DNA from 2 places in the Mesorhizobium maamorense genome. Region 2 is predicted to be linked to the other one. Evidence: predicted binding sites of a transcription regulator. Region 2 holds the regulator's gene; the other holds the start of a gene.
What was found. Region 2 encodes PhoB, which activates phosphate uptake and scavenging genes when phosphate is short. Its sites were predicted from a motif close to TGTCATNNANCTGTCAT; they were not measured.

Region 1 (7,888 bases), 3.1 Mb from region 2:
ACAAGGCGGATCGAATTCGAGCCGATGTCGATGATGGACAGCGGTCGGCGATCCTGCAGCCGGCCCTGGGAATCGGACAGCATCAGGCGGCGGCGTTCTTCTTGCGGCGCTTGAATTGCGCGATCCGCTTCGGCGCATGCGATTTCAGCGCATCACCCCGTCCCGACAGGCTCGGATTGGTCATGAAATATTCCTGCGCGTTGAACGGCTCCTCGCCCTCCTCGAGCACGACGCGCCGGGAGGTTCCATCAGCCAATACGTCGAAACTTTGCTGATTGTCCATGATGTTGCCGAGCATGATCTGGCCCAGCACCTGTTCATGCACAGTTGGGTTGGTGATCGGCACCATGGTCTCGACGCGGCGGTCGAGGTTGCGCGGCATGAGGTCGGCCGAGGAGATGTAGACGACGGCCTCGTCCGACGGCAGGCCGTGGCCATTGCCGAAGCAATAGATGCGGCTGTGCTCGAGGAAACGGCCGACAATCGACTTGACCCTGATGTTTTCCGACAGGCCCGGCACCTGCGGCCGCAGGCAGCATATGCCGCGCACGACCAGGTCGATCTCGACGCCCGCTCGGCTGGCGTCGTAGAGCGCGTCGATGATGATCGGATCGACCAGCGCGTTCATCTTCATCCAGATGCGTGCCGGCCGTCCCTCGAGTGCGTGGGCGACCTCATCGGAGATGTGCTGCAGGATACGGTTCCTCAGCGTGAAGGGCGAGATCGCCAGCCGCATTTCGGCGGTCGGCTCGGCATAGCCGGTGATGAAGTTGAAAAGCTGGGCGACATCGCGTGCGATCGTTGCATCGGTGGTGAAGAAGGACAGGTCGGTGTAGATGCGCGCGGTCACCGGATGGTAATTGCCGGTGCCCAGATGCACATAATTGCGCAGCTTGCTGTCCTCGCGCCGCACCACCAGCGACATCTTGGCGTGGGTCTTGAGCTCGAGGAAGCCGAACACGACCTGGACGCCGGCGCGCTCGAGGTCGCGCGCCCAGCGGATGTTGGCCTCCTCGTCGAAGCGCGCCTTGAGTTCGACCAGTGCCGTCACCGACTTGCCGGCCTCGGCGGCGTCGACCAGCGCACGCACGATCGGGCTGTCGTTGGAGGTTCGGTAAAGCGTCTGCTTGATCGCCACCACTTCCGGGTCGGCCATCGCCTGGCGAAGGAACTGAACCACCACGTCGAAGGATTCGTAGGGGTGGTGGACGATGATGTCCTTCTCGCGGATAGCGGCGAAGCAATCGCCGCCATGCTCGCGGATGCGCTCGGGGAAACGCGGATTGTAGGGCGTGAATTTGAGGTCGTCGCGGGCAACGGCGACGATCTCCGAAATCTGGCTGAGCGCCAGCGGGCCGGTCAGGACGCTGATGCGGCTCGACGAAACGCCGAGTTCGCCGGCGACGAATTCGCGTAGTTCGGCCGGCATGAGCATGTCGAACTCGATGCGAATGACGGAGCCGCGGCGGCGGCGCTTTAGCGCGGTCTCGAACAGGCGCACGAGATCTTCCGATTCCTCCTCGACCTCGATGTCGCTGTCGCGAATGATGCGGAACGTGCCGGAGCCCTTGACCTCGTAACCCGGGAACAACTTGCCGATGTAAAGGCCGACCGCCTCTTCCAGCGGGATGAAGCGGACATGGTGCTTGCGGTCCGGCAAACGGATGAAACGCTTCAGCGCCACCGGCAAGCGCAAGAGCGCGCTCATCTCCTCGCCGTTCTTGCGATGGCGAAGCTGCAGCGCCATCGAGAAGCCGAGATTGGGGATGAACGGGAACGGATGCGCCGGGTCGATCGACAATGGCGTGAGAACAGGAAACACCTGGTCCTGGAAGTGCTCCTCCAGCCAGGCCTTCTCGTCCTTGGTCAGCGCGTCGCGGGTGATACTCTCGATGCCTTCCTTGTTGAGCAGCACGGTCAGCGCCGAGAGGCTTTTCTGCTGGTCTTCCTGCAACCGTTCGACCTCGCGAAGCAGTTGTTCGAGCTGCTGCTCGGGGGTACGCCCATCCGGGCTTCTCAACACGATGCCTTCGCGAACCTGGCCGGCGAGACCGGCGACGCGCACCATGAAGAACTCATCGAGATTGGCCGCGGAGATCGACAGGAAACGTACCCTCTCCAGCAGCGGATGGTTTGTGTTCTGCGATTCCTCGAGGACGCGGCGGTTGAACTGCAACCAGGAGAACTCGCGATTGACGAAACGATCCGGATTGCCTTCCGGGCTTGCCGCTTCCGCATTGATGAACTCGCTCTGGACCGGCTTCAGTTCGTTCATGGTTCCTGCTCTTCCCACGTCTGGTTGCTTCGCCGCTTTCGGGCGGCGCCCAGGCTGTTGCGCCTGGCTGCGATGCTCCAGCCGGTTAACCGGCTTAAGTTATCCTCTGACAGGCTTTTGCGACAGTTTCATTTCATCGAACTTGCAAACAGGCCGGTTATGATCCAAACGCTGAGCAGACTGCGCTAAAGGAGACGACGATGGCAGGCGGTTCCATTCCCCATTTCCAGAACGATGCGGGCCATCCGGCGATCGACATCGGCGTCAAGGAATTCATGTGCACCGGCGCCAACCCGCCTTTCGACCATCCGCATGTGTTTCTCGATATGGGCGACGACAATGAGAAGGTCTGCCCCTACTGCTCGACGCTCTACCGCTATTCGCCGAAGCTGACGGCGATGGAAACGCTGCCGGCCGGCTGCCTCTACATCGACCAGGCCGCCTGACTTCCAGCGGCCCGGCCAATGGCAGACGCACAGTCCCGGCAAGTCATCATCGCCGGGGCGGGTATTGCCGGGCTGACCGCGGCGTTGGCTTTCGCTGAGCGCGGCTATCCCGTGCGGATCTTCGAACAGGCGCAGCGCCTGGAGGCGGCCGGTGCCGGCATCCAGCTTTCGCCCAACGCGACGCGCATCCTGCGTGAGTTCGGCGTACTCGACGCACTTCTTCCCAATGCCGTCAGGCCGGAAGCCGTGGTGCTGAAGAATGCGGCAACCTTGGGCGAACTGGCGCGCGTACCTCTTGGACGAACCGGCGAGGCGCGCTGGGGTGCGCCCTACCTCGTGGCGCATCGAGCGGACCTGCAAAACGCGCTGATGGCGCGCGTGGCTGCCATGCCCGATGTTCATCTCACCACCGGCGCGCGCCTTGGCAGCGTCACGATCAACAGTTCAGGCATCACCGCGGCAGCCGATGTGGGTGGCAGGCCCATCGCGGCGGAAGGTTTCCTTCTGGTCGGCGCCGATGGCGTCTGGTCGTCGGTGCGCGGACTTGCCGACCAAGGAAGGAAAACCAGGCTTGCGAAAAGCCACTTCTCCGGCGAACTGGCCTGGCGGGCAACCGTCAGCGCAGACAGTCCTGCCGGGCAAACTTTTGCAGAGATCGGTGCGCCGGACTGCGTCACCACCTTCCTGCATCCCGGCTTTCACATGGTCGCCTATCCCGTCAGCAAGGGCAGCGCCATCAACCTCGTCGCTTTCACCAGGGGCGAGCGTATCGCCGAAGGCTGGTCCGGCCATGCCGATCCCGCAATCCTGGCCGGCGCCATGCGCCGCACCGCGCCGGCGCTGGCAAGGCTTGCGGAGTTGGCCGGCCCATGGGCGGCCTGGCCGATCCATACGGTCGATCAGAAGCAGCCATGGGTAAGGTCGGGCCGCATCGCGCTGGTCGGCGACGCGGCGCATGCCATGACTCCGTTCGCGGCACAGGGCGCCGCAATGGCCATCGAGGATGCCGCCACGCTTGCCGATGTCATGGCCGCCTCCCCTGCCGACCTGGCCGGAAGTCTTCAAATCTGGGAAGGCCTGCGCCGGCCGCGCGTCGTGAGTGGCACGTCGCGGCGCCCTCAACCGCCTTGCCTGGCATGCCTGGGGTCCGGTGGCGTTGGCGCGCAACCTTTTCCTGAAAATGCGGGCGCCGGAGAAGCTCGCCGCGGATTTGGACTGGCTTTATGGGTGGCGGGCCTAGAACTCGAACGAGGCGTTGGCGTTATCTGCGCGACCTACCAATTATACAGCCTCAACGACCACCCGAGCGAGACCGGCAACGGGTTCCACCAACCGGTGCGCAGGCCGGCGGTTCGCAAGGCGGCCGCGGTCCAGGTGTTGCAGCCGGCCAGCGCATTGAAATGGCCGTTCGCCTCATAGAAGCGGTCGAAATTGGAATAGGCGGCCCCGGCGATGACGATCGGCCCGCCTGGTCCTTGCTGAAAACTCGCATCGATGAAGTCGAGCAATGCCGCAAAGCGGTCCTCCGGGATGTCGAAACCGGCGACGTCGGGTCCGGAGATATTGCCGGCGACCTCGACATGCATCACTGAAGCGTCAAGCGTCAGGGCCTTGAATACGGGCATCGCCTTCAGCTGCGACCAGGTCGGCGTCTCCAGGTAGAAGGCGCGGCCGCCCCAGCCGAAGACGATGTAGCGCACCTCGGGCGCGTCGGAAGGCTGGCCGGCAGCGGCGAGGAAGCGAAAGCGCCGGCGCACGCCGTCATCGACGGGAATGGCGATGTCGGTGTGGATCGGATTGCTCAGCACCAGAATGTGCCTGGTGCCCTCGCCGGCCGCGGCAGCCGGCCAAAGTGGCCGCGGCACCAGCGTGCCGAGTGCCGCGACCAGCACCACCGCGGCAACCAGCACGGCCAGGAAACGAAGGCGTTTTCTCATCCGGGCATAGTTCTTGCGATTCCATCACGTTTCAATCGAAACGATCCGATCGGCCAAATGTGAAAAAGCCCGACCGTGGCGCGGCCGGGCTCCTTCCATTTCGACGAGGCAGCGCTCAGTGCAATATCTGCGACAGGAACAGCTTCGTGCGCTCGTGGCGCGGGTGATCGAAGAACTCGGCCGGCGTGTTCTGCTCGACGATCTGGCCCTGATCCATGAAGATCACCCGGTTGGCGACTTTCCGCGCGAAGCCCATTTCGTGGGTGACGCACAGCATGGTCATGCCTTCCTCGGCAAGGCTAACCATGGTCTCCAGCACTTCCTTGATCATTTCCGGGTCGAGTGCCGAGGTCGGCTCATCGAACAGCATGATGCGCGGGTTCATGCACAGCGAACGGGCGATCGCCACGCGCTGCTGCTGACCGCCGGAGAGCTGGCCCGGATATTTGTTGGCCTGCTCGGGGATCTTGACGCGCTTGAGGAAATGCATGGCCATCTCCTCGGCCTGTTTCTTCGGCGTCTTGCGGACCCAGATCGGCGCCAGCGTGCAGTTCTCCAGGATGGTCAGGTGGGGGAACAGGTTGAAGTGCTGGAACACCATGCCGACCTCTCGGCGCACCTCGTCGATCTTCTTGAGATCGTTGGTCAATTCCTTGCCGTCGACGAAGATCTTGCCCTTCTGGTGTTCTTCGAGCCGGTTGATGCAGCGGATCATGGTCGACTTGCCGGAGCCGGACGGGCCGCAGATGACGATGCGCTCGCCGCGCATCACCTTGAGGTTGATGTCCTTCAGCACATGGAACTCGCCATACCATTTGTGCATGGCGATGATGTCGATGGCGACATCGGTGGTCGAGATGTGCATCTTCGCGGCATTGACCTTGATCTCTTCCGCGCTGACGGCGTTTTCGGTGGCCATGAACCAATCCCCTTTTTATCGTTTGTAACCGGTATCGAGCCGGCGTTCCGTATACATTGAATAGCGCGACATGCCGAAGCAGAACAGCCAAAACACGAAGGCGGCGAACACGAGACCGGATTTCGCGGTCTGCGGCGTCGCCCAGTTGGCGTCCGAGAAGTTCTGCTTGACCACGCCGAGCAGGTCGAACATCGAAATGATGAGGACCAGGCTGGTGTCCTTGAACATACCGATGAAGGTGTTGACGATGCCGGGAATGACCAGCTTCAGCGCCTGCGGCAGCACGATCAGTCCCATCTTCTGCCAATAGCCGAGGCCGAGCGAATCGGCGCCCTCATATTGGCCCTTGGGGATCGCCTGCAGGCCGCCGCGCACCACCTCCGCCATATAGGCGGCGGCAAACAGCGACACGCCGATCAGAGCCCTCAGGTACTTGTCGAAGGTGACGCCGGCCGGCAGGAAAAGCGGCAGCATGACGCTGACGAAGAACAGCACGGTGATCAGCGGGATGCCGCGCACAGCTTCAATGAAGATGATGCACAGCATCTTGACGATCGGCATCTTGGAGCGCCGGCCGAGCGCCAGCACGGTGCCCAGCGGCAGCGACACGGCGATGCCGACGAAGGAGAGGCTGAGCGTGATCAGCAGTCCGCCCCACCGCGACGTCTCGACATGCGGCAGGCCGAACACGCCGCCGACCAGAAGGAAGAAGGCGACGATCGGCAGCACGAGGAAAAGCAGGATGGCGTTCAGGCCCTTGCGCGGCACGCTGGGGACCAGCATCGGCACCAGCAGCGCCGCGAACAGGATGGCGACCAGGATCGGCCGCCAGCGCTCCTCGACCGGATAGGTGCCGAACATGAACTGGCCGAACTTGGCGTTGACGAAGGCCCAGCAGGCGCCGCTCCAGCCATCGGGCTGGATGCCGCCCTGCGCCACGGTCGCGCAGACGGTCCGGTCCGGCCCGGTCCACTGGGCATTGATGAAGGCCCAGTTGATGACCTGCGGCAGGACCCAGGCGACGATGATGATGCCGAGTATCGTGAGAATGGTGTCGCCGACCGAACCGACGAGGTTCTTGCGGACCCAGGCATACAGGCCGCGCTCGCTGATCGGCGCCGCCTCCGCCAGGGCCATTTCGGTGCGCACCCAGGACATGTCGTGTTCCTGCATGGCCTACCTTTCCACCAACGCCATTCTGGCATTGACCACGTTCATCACGGCGGAGGTCACCAGGCTGAGTATGAGATAGGCGATCATCATGATCAGCACGCCCTCGACCGCCTGGCCGGTCTGGTTGAGCACCGTGCCGGCGGTCGCCGTCAGGTCCGGATAGCCGATGGCGATGGCCAGCGAGGAGTTCTTGGTCAGGTTGAGATACTGGCTGGTCAACGGCGGGATGACGATGCGCATGGCCTGCGGCACCACGACCAGCCGCAGGATCGATCCCGACCGCAGTCCAAGTGCGGCGGCGGCCTCGGTCTGGCCCTTGCTGACACCCCTGATGCCGGCACGCACGATCTCGGCGATGAAGGCCGCCGTGTAGCAGGACAGCGCCAGATAGAGCGACAGGAACTCCGGCTTGACCTGGAAGCCGCCGGTCAGGTTGAAGGTCGACTGTTTCGGAAAATCGAAGCTCAGCGGAAAGCCGCTCAGCGCGTAGGCGAGCAGCGGCAGGCCGACGATGAGCGCGACGGACGTCCAGAACACGGGAAACTGCTGACCCGTCGCCATCTGCCGCTGGCGCGCCTTGCGGGCGACGAACCAAGCCATGGCGATGCCCACGATGAGCGCCACGAATATCAGCCAGGAGCCCTCGGCCCAGACGGCGCGCGGAAAATAGAAGCCGCGCTGGTTGAGGAAGGAACCGAAGGGCAGGTTATAGCTCTCGCGCGGCGGCGGCAGCACGGCCAGCACGCCCGAATACCAGAAGAAGATGACCAGCAGCGGCGGGATGTTGCGGAAGATCTCGACATAGACCGTGCAGATCTTGCGGATCAGCCAATTCTGCGACAGCCGGCCGATGCCGATGACGAAACCGATAATGGTCGCGGTGACGATGCCGGCCACGGCGACGATGATGGTGTTGATCAGGCCGACAATGATGGCACGACCGTAGGTCGAATCGGACGTGTAGGCGATCGGCGTGTCCGAGATGTCGAATCCGGCGCGGCCCCTGAGGAAGCCGAAACCGGAGGCGATATGGAGACGCTGCAGATTGTCGATGACGTTCTGCACGATCCACCAGACGGAGCCGAACAGAACGACGATGACCAGCGTCTGGAAAAAGAGGCTGCGGACTTTCGGGTCG
Region 2 (7,888 bases):
GCGAAGTGGGCCGATGCCTACAAGAAGGAGACCGGCATCGGTCTCAACTACCAGTCGATCGGCTCGGGCGGCGGCATCAAGCAGATCAAAGCCAAGACCGTCACCTTCGGCGCTTCCGATGCGCCGCTGAAGGGCGAGGATCTCGAATCCACCGGACTTGCACAGTTCCCGATGGTGATGGGCGGCATCGTTCCGGTCGTCAATCTCGAAGGCATCAAGCCGGGCGAACTGGTGCTCGACGGCCCGACGCTGGCCGATATCTTCGTCGGCAAGATCACCAACTGGAACGACGCGGCGATCGCCAAGCTCAATCCCGACGTCAAGCTTCCCGACCAGGCGATCGCCGTCGTGCATCGCTCCGACGGTTCGGGCACCACGTTCAACTTCAGCTACTACCTGGCCGACGTCAGCGCCGACTGGAAGTCGAAGGTCGGCGTCAACACCGCGCTCGAATGGCCGGTTGGCATCGGCGCCAAGGGCAATGAAGGCGTCGCCAACAACGTCTCGCAGACCGGTGGCTCGATCGGCTATGTCGAATACGCCTACGCCAAGCAGAACAAGTTGACCTATGCCGACATGATCAACAAGGACGGCAAGAAGGTCGAGCCGACGGCGGCGGCGTTCTCGGCGGCGGCGGCCAATGCCGATTGGAGCTCGCAGCCTGGTTACGGCGTCATCCTGGCCAACCAGCCGGGCGCCGAATCCTGGCCGATGACGTCGGCGACCTGGATTCTGGTCTACAAGAAGCCCGGCGACGTGGCGGCGACCGGTGAAGCGCTCAAGTTCTTCGCCTGGTCCTACGCGAAGGGCGACGACATGGCCGGGGCGCTGGACTACGTTCCGATCCCCGACGCGGTCGTCAAGAGCGTCGAGGACATGTGGGCCAAGGACATCGTCGGCGAAGACGGCAAGCCGCTCTATTCCGCCATGTAATCCCTGCTGAACGAGGAGGGCGCTTCACGGCGCCCTCCCTGTCTTCCTTGAAACGCGAGGGCCAGATGACCGCCGTCTCCGAAGCCATGCCATCGTCGGCCGCCATGCGGGCCAGGGAAGCGACGGTCCGACGCTTCGCGCTCACCGATACGATTTTCCGGACGGCGACACGCTTTTCCGCCATCCTCGTCCTGCTCATCCTCGGCGGCGTGGCGATTTCGCTGTTTGCCGGCTCGTGGGAAGCGCTGTCGAAATTCGGGTTCTCCTTCCTGACGACCGAATCGTGGAACCCGGTCACCGAGAATTTCGGAGCGCTGGCCCCGATCTACGGAACCATCGTCACCGCCGCCATCGCCATCCTGATCGCCGTTCCCATCGGCATCGGCATCGCCATCTTCCTTACCGAACTCTGCCCGCGGCCACTCCGGCGCCCCATCGGCATCGCCGTCGAGCTGCTTGCCGGCATACCCTCCATCATCTACGGCATCTGGGGCCTGTTCGTGTTCGCGCCATTCCTGCAGACGACGGTGCAGCCCTTCATCATCAAGCTTTTCCACGACGTGCCGGGACTCTCCAGCCTGTTTGCCGGCCCGCCCTACGGCATCGGCCTTCTGACCTCGGCGCTGATCCTTGCCATCATGGTCCTGCCCTTCATCACCTCGATCACCAAGGATGTCTTCGACACGGTGCCGGCGGTGCTGAAGGAATCGGCCTACGGCATCGGCTGCACGACCTGGGAGGTCACGCGCCGCGTCGTCATCCCCTATACCCGCGTCGGCATCATGGGCGGCGTCATGCTCGGCCTCGGCCGCGCGCTCGGCGAAACCATGGCGGTAACCTTCGTCATCGGCAACGCCCACCGCATCAGCGCCTCGCTGTTCGCGCCCGGCACGACGATCTCGGCGACCATCGCCAACGAATTCACCGAAGCCGACGGCGATCTCTATACGTCTTCGCTGGTGGCGCTCGGCCTGATCCTGTTCGTCATCACTTTCCTGATCCTTGCCCTTGCGCGCTACATGCTGCTGCGCATGGACAGCCGCACGGGAGCCTGACCGATGTCGACGGCCACATCGCTTCACAATCGACGCAAGCGCAGGAATGCCGTGATGATGACGCTATGCGTCACGGCGGCGGGCATCGGCTTGGCCTGGCTGGCGCTGATCCTCGGCGCACTGCTCTATAAGGGCCTGTCGGGTGTTTCGCTCTCTGTGTTCACCGAAATGACACCGCCGCCCGGCGATGCCGGCGGCCTGCTCAATGCCATCTACGGCAGTATCATGATGACAGTTATCGCCGTCATCGTCGGCACGCCGATCGGTGTCCTCGCTGGGACCTACATGGCCGAATATGGCCGCTTCTCGCGCCTCACCACCGTCGTGCGCTTCATCAACGACATCCTGCTGTCGGCACCCTCGATCATCGTCGGCCTGTTCGTCTACGAGCTGCTGGTGCGGCCGATGGGACATTTCTCGGCAATCGCCGGTGCCGTCGCGCTGGCCATCCTGGTCATCCCGGTCGTCGTTCGCACCACGGAGGACATGCTCAACCTGGTGCCGAACGCCCTGCGCGAGGCCGGCGCCGCGATCGGCGCGCCGCGCTGGGTGGTCATCCACTCGGTCGCCTACCGTGCGGCGCTGTCGGGCATCGTCACCGGCATATTGCTGGCCATCGCCCGCATTTCCGGCGAGACGGCGCCGCTGCTCTTCACGGCACTCAACAACCAGTTCTGGTCGAGCAATCTCAACGCCCCAATGGCCAGCCTGCCCGTCACCATCTTCCAGTTCGCTCTCAGCCCCTACGAGGAATGGCAGCAGCTGGCGTGGACCGGCGCACTCATAATCACCCTTACGGTTCTCGGGCTGAGCATCTTCGCCCGCAGCCTTACCGGACGCAGAGAGGACAGATGAAACCGATGTTGTCCACCGAGTTGAATACGCCCGAAGTCGCGGTCGAGAAAGCCAAGATCGAGGTCAAGGGCCTCAATTTCTACTATGGCCAGTCGAAGGCGCTGAAGGATATCAGCCTGTCGCTGCCCGAGCGCAGCGTCACCGCCTTCATCGGGCCTTCGGGCTGCGGGAAGTCGACGCTGCTGCGCGTCTTCAACCGCATCTACGAGCTTTACCCGAGGCAGAGCGCCGAGGGCCAGGTGCTGCTCGACGGCCAGAATATCCTCGACCGTTCGCAGGATCTCAACCTGCTCAGGACCAAGATCGGCATGGTGTTCCAGAAGCCGACGCCGTTCCCGATGTCGATCTACGAGAACATCGCCTTCGGCGTCAGGCTCTATGAGAAGCTCAGCAAGGCGGAGATGGACGGCCGTGTCGAGCAGGCGCTGAAGCGCGCGGCACTGTGGAGCGAGGTCAAGGACAAGCTCAACGCCAGCGGCCTCAGCCTTTCGGGCGGCCAGCAGCAGCGCCTCTGCATCGCCCGCACGGTGGCGGTGAAGCCGGAGGTCATCCTGCTCGACGAGCCTGCCTCGGCGCTCGATCCGCTGTCGACCGCCAAGATCGAGGAGCTGATCGACGAGTTGCAGGCCGATTATACGATCGTCATCGTCACCCACAACATGCAGCAGGCGGCGCGCGTGTCGAAGCAGACCGCCTTCATGTATCTGGGCGAGCTGGTCGAGTTCGACCGCACCGAGAAGATCTTCACGTCGCCCCGCGAGAAGCGCACGCAGGACTATATCACCGGCCGCTTCGGCTGATCCCAGGCATACGAGGACCAAGATCATGGCCGAACACACAGTCGCAGCCTTTGACGAAGATCTCGGACAGATCAGCAGGCTGATCCGCGACATGGGCGATCTCGCCTCATCGATGGTCGGCGGCGCGACCAAGGCGCTCCTGAATTCCGACAACGCGCTCGCCCAGCGCGTCGTCTCCGACGACGCGATCATGGATGCGCGCCAGCGCGAACTCGACGACCGCGCCATCACCCTGATCGCCAAGCGGCAGCCCATGGCGGACGATCTGCGCCATGTCGTCGGCTCGATCCGCATGGGCGGCGATCTCGAACGCATCGGCGATCTCGCCAAGAACATCGCCAAGCGCGTCGGCACCGTCGGCCTTGCCGCCACGCCGCGCGACCTGTCGCACTCCATCGACGCCATGGCGCAGCTTGTGCTGATCCAGGTGCAAGGCGTGATCGAGGAGTATGCGGCGCGCGATGCCGCGGCACTTGCGAAGCTGCGCGCCGACGATGAACGCATCGACGTCAAATACACGTCGGTCTTCCGCGAGCTGCTGACCTACATGATGGAGGATCCGCGCAACATCACCGCCTGCACGCATCTTTTGTTCTGCGCCAAGAATCTCGAGCGCATCGGCGATCACGTGACCAACATTGCCGAAAATGCCTATTATGTGCTGACCGGCACGCAATTGCCCGCCAATCGCCCGAAGCAGGACGAGACGGCGATGTCGGCGCCAGCGGCTTGACGGCAGGGGTGACCAGTCGATGATCGCGCCACGCATCATGGTGGTGGAGGACGAGGAGCCGCTGGGTGTGCTGCTCCGTTACAATCTGGAATCGGAGGGTTATCAGGTAGAGGTGGTGACGCGCGGCGACGAAGCCGAGATCCGCTTGCAGGAGAATGTCCCTGACCTTCTTGTGCTCGACTGGATGGTGCCGGCGGTGTCCGGCATCGAGCTCTGCCGCCGTCTCCGGATGCGGCCCGAGACCGAGCGGCTGCCGATCATCATGCTGACGGCGCGCGGCGAGGAAAGCGACCGGGTGCGCGGTCTCTCCACCGGCGCCGACGACTATCTGGTCAAGCCGTTCTCAACGCCGGAATTCATGGCACGCGTCAAGGCGCTGCTGCGCCGCGCCAAGCCCGAAGTTCTGTCCAGCGTGCTCAAGGTTGGCGACATCGTGCTCGACCGTGAATCGCACCGGGTCTACCGCAAGAAAAGCGAGATCCGGCTCGGGCCGACCGAGTTCCGCCTGCTCGAATTCATGATGCGACATCCGGGCCGCGTGTTCTCGCGCAGTCAGCTGCTCGACAATGTCTGGGGCGAAACGATCTATATCGACGAGCGCACCGTGGACGTGCATGTCGGCCGGCTGCGCAAGGCGGTCAACAACGGCCGCATGCCTGACGTGATCCGCACCATTCGGGGCGCGGGGTACGCGATCCGCGAAGACTAGGGATATGTCACGCAACGTTCTCGCCTATGCCTGATTTCGCCTGTGCCCCCGGCGCGAAAATTTCCTGGTCGACGAAGGTTAGCGCGCGCATGGCGCAGCCCTCGCGGATCAGCGGCAGTTCGTTCGGCTCGGTGTCGAAGGAAATCGATTTCGAGTGCTGGCCGCCGGCGGTCTGGGCAATGGCCTCGCGCAGAGCCGGCTCGATCAGGTCGAAGGCGGCGGCGCTGACGCCGACCATGGCGACCGGCGCCGGATCGATCAGCGCAAACAGGCTGCCAAGGCCGTAACCCAGCGCCTCGCCGGCCTTGCGGTAGGCTTCGCGCTCCGGCCCGTCCTTTTCGCGCGCCGAGGCCGCCAGGGTGCGCATGTCGGCGTCGCTGACGTCGACGGGCTCGGTGTCCTCGCCAAGCTGCCTCGCGTTGCGCCAGATGGCATAGTTGCCGGCATAGGCCTCGACGCAGCCGCGCCGCCCGCAGCGGCAGAGCGCCCCGCCGGGGCGATGGATCATGTGGCCGAACTCGCCCCCGGATGAATGGGTGCCGGTGAACAGTTCACCCTTCAGCACCAGGCCCATGCCGATGCCGTGCGACAAAAGTATGGCGATGAAGTCGTCGCGGTAGCGCTGGGGATTGCGCCAGCGCAGCGCCACCGCCATCATGTTGCAATCGTTCTCCATGGTGGCGGGAATGCCGAACTCGGCCTCCAGTATGTCGGCGAAGGCGATGTCGGTCTGCGGCGTGATCGGCGACCACAGCATGGTGCGCGCATCCGTGTCGGTGATGCCCTGGATCGCCAGCGCGATACGGGCGATGCTGCCGACGTCGAGGTCGGGATCCTCGAACCGCCGCCTGACGATGGCCACGCATTCGCCGATCAGCGCCTCGCGCGACAGGGTCAGCGTGTCCAGCCGGCGCTGCTCCTCAGATATCACCTGGCCGGCATAGTCGATGACTGCGACGGAGAGGAAATTCAGCGACAGCACAACGGTCATCACCGCCGCGGCTTCAGGGTTGAGGCTGAGGCCGACCTGCGGCCGGCCGCGTTTCAGCGCACCGGCCTCGCTCGGCTTGCTCTGCGCCAGGATACCTTCGCCAATCAGGTCGGAGGAGATCGCCGATATGGTGGAATGGCTGAGCCCGGTGGTCGCGGCAATCTCGGTGCGCGAGGGCTGCCCGGCACGGCGCACGGCCGCGATCACCATCGCCCGGTTGCGTCGGCGCAAATCATCGTGGCGGATTCCGACCGACATGTTTCTCGCATCCTCCCCGTCGCCGCGTTCTCTCCCCAGGATCCCGACGACCGTCAAATACTGGCAGAACCGGCCTTGGCTGTCATTATTTATTCCGGAGCTCGAAAAAAATTCACGAGGACATCAAAATACCTCAGAATCGACGTTGACAGCGTTCCGACGATGGACCAGTGTTTTTTTCGAGGCTCGAAAAAATAGAGCCTTTGTGCCGGCCTACGGGCCTGTTTGGTCGCGCCATACGCGGCGCAGGGAGGATTAAGATGAAGAGATTCACAGCCGCCATCCTGGCGGGTGTCGCCATGTCGCTGACGCTCGCGTCGGTCGCGCAGGCGAAGGACAAGGTCATCGGCGTTTCCTGGTCGAACTTCCAGGAAGAGCGCTGGAAGACCGACGAGGCCGCCATGAAGAAGGCGATCGAAGCCGCCGGCGACAAGTATATTTCCGCCGACGCCCAGTCCAATCCCGGCAAGCAGCTCACCGACGTCGAGAGCCTGATCTCCCAGGGCGCCAATTCGCTGATCATCCTGGCGCAGGACGCCTCCGCCATCGGCCCGGCGGTGCAGAAGGCGCTCGACGAAGGCATTCCGGTCGTCGGCTATGACCGCCTGATCGAGAACAAGGATGTCTTCTATCTGACCTTCGACAACAAGGAAGTCGGCCGCATGCAGGCCCGCGAAGTGTTCAAGGTGAAGCCGGAAGGCAACTACGTCTTCATCAAGGGCTCGGGTGCCGATCCGAATGCCGATTTCCTGTTCTCGGGCTCCATGGAAGTGCTCAAGGACGCCATCGACAGCGGCAAGATCAAGAATGTCGGCGAAGCCTATACGGATGGCTGGCTGCCGGCCAACGCGCAGAAGAACATGGAGCAGTTCCTGACCGCCAACGACAACAAGGTCGACGCGGTGGTCGCGGCCAATGACGGCACTGCCGGCGGCGTCGTCGCGGCGCTGACGGCTCAAGGCCTGGCCGGTACCGTTCCGGTCTCGGGCCAGGACGGCGACCACGCGGCGCTGAACCGCATCGCGCTCGGCACGCAGACCGTGTCGGTGTGGAAGGACGCGCGTGAACTCGGCAAGAATGCCGCCGAGATCGCCTCGCAGCTGGCCGACGGCAAGAAGATGACCGATATCGCCGGCGTCAAGGACTTCACAACGCCCGGTGGGAACACCGTCAAATCGCTGTTCCTGACCCCGGTTGCGATCACCAAGGACAATCTCAACGTCGTCATCGACGCCGGCTGGATCAAGAAAGACGAGGTCTGTGCCGGCGTCGCGGCGGGCAGCGTAGCGGCCTGCAACTGATCTTCCATTTTATGCGATGAACGCCGCGGCTGCCAAGCCGCGGCGTTTTTTCAAGAAGATTTGTTTTTCCGCCCCGGGCGGGTAACTTCTAGGCTGGCTTCCGGCATCCCGCATCGGACGGGCAGGCCGGTGGGAGAAAATCATGACCGATACGACGTCCAACCCGCAGGCCGACACCGCGCGTGCGTCGGAACTCGGCGCCGTCGCCCGGTTCCTTAAGGCGACCGAGATCGACACGCGCATGCTCGGCATG

Region 1: ACIU1A_RS07800 (RNA degradosome polyphosphate kinase) is a predicted target of PhoB. The motif match lies at 2,395-2,411, and genes of this name have one in related genera.

Annotation. Positions count from the first base shown of each region.
Region 1 is NZ_CP173356.1:1,528,859-1,536,746, reverse strand. It holds gene ppx (exopolyphosphatase) at 1-83, opposite strand, end outside; gene ACIU1A_RS07800 (RNA degradosome polyphosphate kinase) at 83-2,275, opposite strand; gene ACIU1A_RS07795 (zinc-finger domain-containing protein) at 2,476-2,721, shown strand; partial or broken gene ACIU1A_RS07790 (FAD-dependent monooxygenase) at 2,740-3,961, shown strand; gene ACIU1A_RS07785 (TIGR02117 family protein) at 3,996-4,658, opposite strand; gene ACIU1A_RS07780 (amino acid ABC transporter ATP-binding protein) at 4,774-5,523, opposite strand; gene ACIU1A_RS07775 (amino acid ABC transporter permease) at 5,593-6,750, opposite strand; gene ACIU1A_RS07770 (amino acid ABC transporter permease) at 6,754-7,888, opposite strand, start outside.
Region 2 is NZ_CP173356.1:5,040,216-5,048,103, reverse strand. It holds gene pstS (phosphate ABC transporter substrate-binding protein PstS) at 1-933, shown strand, start outside; gene pstC (phosphate ABC transporter permease subunit PstC) at 999-1,988, shown strand; gene pstA (phosphate ABC transporter permease PstA) at 1,992-2,843, shown strand; gene pstB (phosphate ABC transporter ATP-binding protein PstB) at 2,840-3,643, shown strand; gene phoU (phosphate signaling complex protein PhoU) at 3,669-4,376, shown strand; gene phoB (phosphate regulon transcriptional regulator PhoB) at 4,396-5,085, shown strand; gene ACIU1A_RS25175 (ROK family protein) at 5,093-6,334, opposite strand; gene xylF (D-xylose ABC transporter substrate-binding protein) at 6,595-7,635, shown strand; gene ACIU1A_RS25165 (sugar ABC transporter permease) at 7,778-7,888, shown strand, end outside.